Regions from separate parts of the Pseudoalteromonas sp. MEBiC 03485 genome, predicted to be linked through region 1. Evidence: predicted binding sites of a transcription regulator. Region 1 holds the regulator's gene; the other holds the start of a gene.
The links. The regulator sigma-54, encoded in region 1, starts transcription at its own class of promoters, with help from an activator protein. The targets are predictions, from matches to a motif close to GTTGGCACGNNNNTNGNNT.
Positions count from the first base shown of each region.

Region 2: a site for sigma-54 is predicted at 2,571-2,589, ahead of EVU92_RS00850 (DUF3192 domain-containing protein). Genes of this name have one in related genera too.

Region 1 covers NZ_SGBT01000001.1:467,694-472,294, reverse strand. Annotated here, with positions in the region: gene EVU92_RS02190 (HPr family phosphocarrier protein) at 1-138, opposite strand, end outside; gene rapZ (RNase adapter RapZ) at 154-999, opposite strand; gene ptsN (PTS IIA-like nitrogen regulatory protein PtsN) at 1,000-1,452, opposite strand; gene hpf (ribosome hibernation promoting factor) at 1,456-1,743, opposite strand; gene EVU92_RS02170 (RNA polymerase factor sigma-54) at 1,771-3,267, opposite strand; gene lptB (LPS export ABC transporter ATP-binding protein) at 3,385-4,110, opposite strand; gene lptA (lipopolysaccharide transport periplasmic protein LptA) at 4,107-4,601, opposite strand, start outside.
Region 2 covers NZ_SGBT01000001.1:188,555-193,155, reverse strand. Annotated here, with positions in the region: gene EVU92_RS00860 (response regulator) at 1-1,225, shown strand, start outside; gene EVU92_RS00855 (diguanylate cyclase) at 1,194-2,117, shown strand; gene EVU92_RS00850 (DUF3192 domain-containing protein) at 2,149-2,529, opposite strand; gene EVU92_RS00845 (D-2-hydroxyacid dehydrogenase) at 2,692-3,636, opposite strand; gene zntR (Zn(2+)-responsive transcriptional regulator) at 3,731-4,144, shown strand; gene EVU92_RS00835 (SO_0444 family Cu/Zn efflux transporter) at 4,128-4,601, shown strand, end outside.

The DNA of each region.
Region 1 (4,601 bases):
GTCACCTTCAGCTTCTTTATCGTCTTGATAAAGCGTAATTTTAGCATCAAATTGTAGTGCTAATTGGGCTAAAACAGTGGCTGCGCGAGCATGTAAGCCGAGTTTGTTTTGAATTAAAAAGGTATCTTCAGCGCGCATTATAATAGTGCCTAATTAAATGTCTTGTTCACGGTGGCGAATTTTTACATTGTCATGGCTTTTAGCAAAACTCTCACCAATTGTTTGTGCTAAGTAAACAGAGCGATGTTGGCCACCAGTACAACCAATGGCAATGGTAAGGTAACTTCGGTTGTTACGCTCTAAATGTGGTAGCCATGTTTGTACAAATGTTTGAATTTGCCATGTGAACTTTTGCACTATGCTGTGGCTAGCTAAGTAATCTTTTACTGGTTGATCTAGACCCGTTAGCGGCTTTAAATCAGGTTCCCAGTGTGGGTTAGGTAAAAAACGTGCATCAAATACGTAATCAGCTTCTTTTGGAATACCGTGTTTAAAGCCGAAAGACATAAAAGTGATAATCAGTTTTTTATCCTTTTTACCCAAAATCTTTTCGCGAATTGATTCTGCTAACTGATGAACACTGAGATCTGTGGTATCAATCATAAAATCAGCACGAGTGATCAACACATCGAGTAAGACTTTTTCTTGTTTAATAGCCAGATCAAGTGGCAAAGAATCAATGGATAATGGGTGTAAACGACGAGTCTCTGAAAAGCGTTTTATCAGGGTTTGGTCATCACTGTCTAAGTAAAAAAGTGTTGGATTTGCGAAACCAGGAAGGTACTCAAGAATATCATTAAATTCTTGCTGCTCTTTTGGAAGGTTACGCACATCAATACTGACCGCTATTTTATCGTAGTTATCTGATACGCTACGCACGAGCGAAGGCAGTAAATTGACTGGAATATTATCAACGCAATAATAACCTAAGTCTTCAAGTACTCGTAAAGCGACCGATTTACCTGAGCCTGAGCGACCGCTGATAATGATTAATTCCATTTATGCCTCTGCTGATATAACCTGAAACAGTTGCTGATCGGTAGTAGCACTACGCAGCTGTTTACAAAACTCTTTATCTTTAAGTCTATCAGCAATTGTTGATAAGGTCTTTAGATGAAGCTGAGAGTCACCATCTGGTACGATGAGTGCTACGAAAATGTCAACAGGGCGATTATCAATTGCATCAAAATTGATTGGGGATTCACTCACTATGACAAACGCCTGAGGTTCATCGGCGCCACTCATTCGGCCATGTGGAATAGCAATACCTCGGCCAATACCGGTGCTACCTAGCTTCTCTCGGTTGAGTAAAGCATTTAGGATATCTTGTTGAGATAAATGAGGAAGCTGCTGGTGAGCCAGTTCGCTGATATATTCAAGAATTCTTTTTTTGCTATTAAAAAGGACCGCAGCTTTGCTGCAGTCCTGATTAGTAAGTGAACTTAGTTTCATAATTTAATGTCGAGCTAATTTCTCTTTGTGTTTAATGACTTGGCGATCAAGCTTATCGATCAACGAGTCAATGGCTGCGTACATATCTTGATGTTCTGTAGAAGCGAACAATTCGCCTCCGTTTACATGTAAAGTTGCTTCTGCTTTTTGGCTTAATTTTTCTACATCTAGAATGACATGAACATTATTAATATGGTCAAAATGCCTTTCTAGTTTCGCAAACTTGGTGTTTACATAGTCTCTTAATGAATCAGTGATTTCTACATGACGACCAGTTAAATTTAGTTGCATAAGCATTTTTCCTTCTATGTAAAACGTCTAAATCAAACTCTTACGCTGATTAGACGGAGGTATTGCTAGAGACTCACGATATTTTGCAATTGTACGTCTAGCTACTTTAATTCCTTGCTCAGCCAATATATCTGCAATTTTGCTATCACTCAATGGTTTAGCCGAGTTTTCTGCAGCGACTAACTTCTTGATTAAAGCGCGTATTGCTGTTGAAGAACACTCACCACCATTTTCAGTGCTGACATGGCTTGAGAAGAAATATTTCAACTCAAAGATACCCCTAGGGGTATGCATATATTTTTGCGTTGTTACTCGTGAAATCGTCGATTCATGCATTTCGACCATTTCAGCAACATCATTTAGCACCATCGGCTTCATTGCTTCTGGGCCATGCTCAAAGAAAGCTTGTTGTTGTTGAACGATACAGTTGGTCACTTTTAATAGTGTATCGTTACGGCTTTCTAAGCTCTTAATAAACCACTTTGCTTCTTGTAAGTGAGAGCGAATAAATTGGCTGTCGCTACTTGATTTAACAGAGCGAGACATAGCCGCATATTGGCTGTTCACTCTAATCTTTGGCATACTATCTGGGTTTAACTCAACCACCCAGCGACCTTTTACTTTTTTCACTGATACATCAGGTATGACGTACTCAGACTCTTCGCGTACTATGCTATCCGCAGGCTTAGGGTTTAAGCTGTGAATTAGCGTCATTACTTCTTTAAGCTCATTTTCTTTAAGCTTAGTCTTTTTCATCAAAGTTCGATAGTCGCGACTCGCTAATAATTCGATATGCTCAGATAAAACCATTTTAGTTTCAGCTAAATATGGCGTGTTTGCATCGAATTGGCGAAGTTGAATACACAGGCATTCCTGTAAACTACGCGCCCCAATACCGACAGGATCAAACAATTGAATTCTCTTTAGGACCGCTTCGACTTCATCAAGTTCGATTTCTTCTTCATCACTATTTTGATTAAAGCTCTCGACGATATCTTCACAGCTTACCGTTAAAATACCAGAGTCATCGATAGCCTCAACAATTGCCACAGCAATCGCTTCATCAGTCGGACTAAAGGGAGTTAGCTGTAATTGCCACATAAGGTATTCGTGAAGGGTTTCGGTCGATGCACCTTGATAAATAGATTCATCTTCTGGCATTGGCCCTGATGATGTTGATGGAGCGGCACTCATGTACTCATCCCATGTAACATCCATGGCTAAATCGTCACTTACAGTGTCTTTATTTAGAGCATCACTGCTTTCTTGTTCATATTCGCTAGGTGCTTCGTCTGCAGAAGCGCTGACTTGCACATCGTCAGATTCAGCTTTTTGCTCATTTTTGCCGATGCTTTCTTCGTTGTAATCCGCTTCTTCCACTTCAAGTAAAGGGTTACTATCTAGCGCCTCTTGAATTTCTTGTTGGAGATCCAATGTACTGAGCTGCAACAAACGTATAGCTTGTTGCAGTTGTGGAGTCATTGTAAGTTGCTGGCCCATGCGCAGCTGTAATGATTGCCTCATGTATCCCTAACAATCCTTTTTTTAAGTTATCGATAACTGTGCAAAGACAGTTAAGTTATTATCGATTTATTGTCATTGTTATAAGTCTAGCAGATGCTCTAGTCGGTGGCGTAATGGTTACAGCCTAAATTGCTCGCCTAGATAAACATCGCGTACAGTTTGGTCAGCTAATACGTGCTCAGGTGTGCCTGATGCAATTAGCTCCCCATGAGAAACAATGTAGGCTTTTTCACAAACATCAAGGGTTTCTCGAACATTATGGTCAGTAATTAGTACACCAATACCACGATTTTTTAGGTGCTCAATAATTTTCTTTATATCTAACACTGAAATTGGATCAACACCAGCAAAAGGCTCATCTAAAAGGATAAATTTAGGATTAGCGGCTAATGCGCGAGCAATTTCAACGCGGCGACGTTCACCACCAGATAGAGCCATACCTTGACTATCACGGATGTGTTGGATGCTAAATTCATCTAATAAGCTATTTAGAGTTTCTTCCCGCGTGGTTTTATTTAGATCTTTACGAGTCTCTAAAATAGCCATCAAGTTTTGGTAAACTGTTAACTTTCGAAAAATCGAAGATTCTTGCGGTAGATAACCAATACCCAACCTCGCACGGCTGTGCATTGGCAAAAGGGTAATATCGTTATCATCGATGCTAATTTTACCTTTGTCGCTCGGAACTAGGCCTACAATCATGTAAAAAGTCGTGGTTTTACCAGCACCATTTGGGCCAAGCAAGCCAACAATACTGCCTGCTTCAACTTCCAGACCGACATTTTTAACCACTTGGCGGCCTTTGTAGCTCTTAGCTAAAAGCTCTGCTTTTAATGTGCTCATGGTTGGCCTTTATTGTCTTTTTTATTTTCAACAGGTACTAAAATAGTGTGTACACGATCTGATGAGTTTTCGTCTTTTTCAGCACTGATAAGCTGCTGAGCCATATCATAGGTAATGCTTTTCGCTGTTACTTTTTGACCAGCTTGGGTAACTTCAGCTTCACCGTTTAAGGTTAAGAAGCGTTTCGCAACATCATAACGAACTTCTTCAGCACTGGCGCTCATTACGGAACCATCCGTTTGTTTTTCTTCGAAGTAAGCTGGTTTGCCTGTTGCAATAATTAGCTCTACTGTACCTTCGGTATCACCGCCGTGTGCTTCAAGACGTTCTGCTGTAATACGACGATTACCATGCACGATCTCTACGTTACCTTCAAATATGCCAACGCCATCTTTTAGTTTACCAACTTGGCGATCTGAGCTAATGCTAATTTGTGCGCCAGTTTGCTCGGCAGCGGTGCCGGAAAACGCAATCAATAAGCTTGGGATCAG
Region 2 (4,601 bases), 280 kb from region 1:
CGATTACTGTCAGGGGATCACAGCTCCCTTATGTGCGAATAAAAATATCGAGTTTAAAGTCAAATGTGACCAAAGTATTAGTGATAACTTGGTTGGTGATCAAATTTGCTTGCAGCAAGTATTAGCTAACCTACTCACTAACGCAGTAAAATTCACCGAGCAAGGTACAGTGACATTAAACTTAATGCTGGTGGAGGAATCTGCTGAGCAGCAACTTATTTGTTTTACAGTCAAAGACACCGGTATTGGTATTAGTAAGGCCGATCAAAGCCGCTTATTTGATGCATTTACCCAAGGCGATGAATCATTAACGCGCTCTCATCAGGGGGTTGGTTTAGGTTTAGCGATTGTTAAATACGAAGTTGCATTGATGGGAGGCGAAATTAAGCTTGAAAGTGAAAAAGGCAAAGGCAGTGAATTTTGCTTTTGCTTGCAGCTCGATAAAGCCGTAGAGCCTGTGAAAAAAGAGCTGGTTTCATTGCCTTCTAGTACTGATCTATCTGGACTTTTAGTACTTGCTGTGGATGATAATCCACTAAATTTAAGCATTATTAAAAGCATTTTAGAGCAAATTGATGTCACTGTTGTGTGTGCACACAGTGGTGAAAAAGGCATTGAGCTGGCAAAAAGCCTCAGACCTGATCTCATTTTTATGGATATTCAGATGCCAGAAATGGATGGTTGTCAGGCAACGCGTATTATTCGTCAGTCTTTCACTAAAGAGCAAATGCCTATTTATGCACTCACTGCACACAGTGAAAGCGAAGATATTGAGCATTCTATTTCGGCCGGTATGAATAAGCATCTCACTAAACCTATTGTTGCCAGTAAATTATTTTTAGCAATGAGTGAGTTGGATAGGCCAAAAGAAGTCTTTTTTGATCAAGCTTTTATAATGTCTCAGTTTGCAAATAATACTAAGTTAGTATTAACTATGTTGTCGAAGTTTGCGACTATGGCAGCTGAGCAGCTATTACAAATCTCTACATTAAAAACTACCAATGAGTTGGTTCGTGTAGTTCATAATGTTAAAGGATCAGCTGGCAATCTTGGTTTTAAGCGATTGTCAGCGTGCGCACAACAATGTGAAGCTAGGCTTAAAGCAGATGGCGAATTGCCCGAGCAATTAAATGATGAATTGCAATGGCAAATAAAACAGGTCATTGCATTTATCATTGAACAAGGATCTACTGATGTTGAAAAGAGCCAAGGTACTGATTGTTGATGACGATCCGTTAAATCGCTTGGTATTAGAGAAAACATTACAGCAAGACTATGATGTTTTTTGTGTAGAGAGTGGCGAAAAAGCACTGACGTTTTTAAAAACGGAGACTGTTGATTTATTGATCTTGGATATTGTGATGCCAGGCATTGACGGTTATGAAGTGCTAACTAAGTTAAAAGAAAACGCTGCCACCAGTATGTTGCCTGTTATATTCATTTCTGCAAATACCAGCCATGATGACGAAGCTAAGGGCCTTGAATTAGGCGCGATGGATTACATCACGAAACCATTTAGTGCTGCTATCGTTCGTGCCCGTGTACGCAATCAGCTGCTGATCAAACAAAAAAATGACTTACTCGAAATGCTCGCCTCAATTGATGGCTTAACTGAGATCCCAAATAGACGTTATTTGGATGAAAACTTAGCGCGAGAGTGGCGCCGGTGTCGTCGAGATCAAACTCCGTTATCAGTGTTATTAATGGATGTCGATCATTTTAAACGTTACAACGATTGCTATGGCCATCGTGCAGGTGATGACTGCTTAAAAAAAATTGCTCATGCCTTAGTTGGGGCGTGTGAGCGAGGCAGTGACTTTGTTGCTCGTTATGGTGGTGAAGAGTTTGCTGCGGTACTTCCAAATACCTTTGCCAATGAGGCTATCTCGTTTGCAAATAAACTACGAAATGCAGTGAATGAGTTAAACATTCTACACAAAGCGTCGCTAAATGCCGACCATGTCACAATTAGTATTGGTATTGCGACCACAGAAAATGGTCAGGTTTATGCAGAACAAACCTTGCTAGAAGAGGCTGATTTAGGTCTTTATCAGGCTAAAGATGCCGGGCGAGATCAAATTGTATCGAGAATGATCGCTGTAAATGAATCAGAGTAGGCAAGGCCTACTCTTAACTTTAGCTTGCTAATTAGCCGTTACTTAGCGATTTATAAATTGTATCACCCACACCAATTAACTTATCATTTTTAAATACGAGTGGCGTACACTCGTCTTTAGTCATCTTGCCATCAGAATGAATGCTATGTGTTACATAGAATAATACCTGATAAACATCATCACCTTGCTTTAACAACTCGGTAAAGTTAGGTGTATTCAGTTTGTTTAATACGGTTTGGTAGCTTGTATCTAATGCGAGATTAGAAATCACTTCACGGTTACTTTTATGCTGTTTTTCCCAGCTAGAAGAACTACCAGCCCAATGAGTGTCGGCTTCACCGTCAGAAACAGCGATGACACAGCCAGTTAAAAATGGTGCAGTTAGAGCGGCAATTAGAAGTGCTTTTTTCATGTTTTTTATCCCTAAGAAATTGTTTTATAGTTAAACCTTGATAGCAAACTGCTTGCCAAAAATTTTATTTCTAATAAAATCATTGGGTTAATGTTATTTTGCGCAATGGGGCTAAGTAAAAAATCACTAACTACTTAGCTCTATTGACTAATATATTGCCTTTTAGACCAACCTGTTACGCATCTCGCCCTGATTAAATGCCTGAATATTTAAAGCTATTTCGTTAACTAAGCGAACAATAGACTCTTGGCTTGCCCATGCGATGTGAGGCGTGAGCAATAGGTTTGACCCTTTGTAGAGTGCTAGCGGGTTTGATTGCTCTGCGGGTTCTTTGCTGAGTACATCAACACCAGCTCCAGCAATGATATTATTAGCCAATGCATCTGCTAAATCAGCTTCATTGATGATACCACCACGGGCGGTATTAATAATGATGGCTGACGGTTTCATCATTCTTAACTCTTCCGCGGCTATTTGGTTGCGAGTTTCATCAGTTAGCGGGCAATGGACACTAATAATATCCGCTGTTTTTAGGGCGTCATTAAAACTGACGCGACCTTCACGAGGTGCTTGGCCTTTACGCTCACTGATGATGACTTTGGCACCAAAGACTCGTGCTACGTCGGCAACGGCTTTACCCAGTGACCCATAACCAACAATTGCCAATGTTTTGCTGGCAATTTCATTAAAGCTGTAATCTAGGCGACAAAACATCGGGCTTTTTTGCCATAAGCCTTGCTGACAATCATTAATGTATCTGTGAGTATTACCCAATAAATTAGTGATTAGAGTAAAGGTATGTTGCACCACACTTGGTGTTGAATAGCCCGCTACATTTGTCACTGCAATGTTATGCTTCTTAGCCGCCTCTAAGTCAATGTTGTTAGTACCTGTGGCTGCAACGCAAATGAGTTTTAAATTAGTCAGCTTAGCCATGGCGTGCTGATCAATCACCACTTTATTACTGATAACTACATCTGCATCTTGGCTGCGCTCAACAACTTGTTCTTGGTTGGTTAAGTCATAACAGGTTAATTTACCTAATTGCGCTAAGGCATCTAGCGAAGTGTTGGCTAATGTCGCTGCATCAAGGACAGTAATATTCATGTGCTTTCCTTTTTTAATTTATTGCTTGACCTTGGGGTGTACTCCAAGGTTTATAGTGAGCATAATAAATAAACGCTTCACAATGGAGACGGTGATGAAAATAGGTGAGTTTGCCCGTCAGTTGGGTGTCTCAACAGATACGCTAAGGTACTACGAAAAGCATGGTTTGTTAACGCCAAGTTCGCGTTCAGACGTAGGATATCGTTTTTACTCTGAGGATGATTATAAGCAAATGGCTTTTATTCTCAGAGCAAAGAATGTTGGCTTTAGTTTGGCTGAGATTAAAGAGCTACTTCAGATTAAATTTCATAAAGATCAGCACTCTTGCCATGAAGTTAAAGAGATGACGTTACAAAAACGTGATCTCGTTGCACAAAGAATTGCAGAGCTTACTCGCTTTTATGACTCACTTTCATTATTGGCAGATAAATGTTGTGGCGGTGAAGAACCTGCTGAAAACTGTTCGATACTAACGACGCTGGAGGATATCGATGGACTTACTCATTAATTTTTGGCACCTGTTTTTACTCTCAGCACCTTGGTTAATGCTAGGCTTATTCATCGCAGGTCTTTTAAATGTGTATTTGCCTGCCAACTTTCTTAATCGCCATTTAGGCAAAGAAGGCTTATGGACCACAGTGAAAGCGGCCTTTATTGGTGCCCCAATGCCACTGTGTTCATGTGGCGTAATCCCTGCGGCAATTGGTTTAAGAAGAGCGGGGGCGTCAAAAAGTGCCACCACAGCATTTTTGGTATCAACTCCTGAAACTGGGGTCGATTCGGTCTCCGTATCTTATGTGTTATTAGGTCCATTTATGGCGGTGATTCGCCCTATTGCAGCCGTATGCAGTGCGATTGTGGCAGGTGTTTTAGTAGGTAAAGACAGTGAACTTCATCAACAGCAAAGCACAATACCAAATAAAGAAAGCACTAAAACAGACTCTTGTTGTAGCAGTAAACAACCA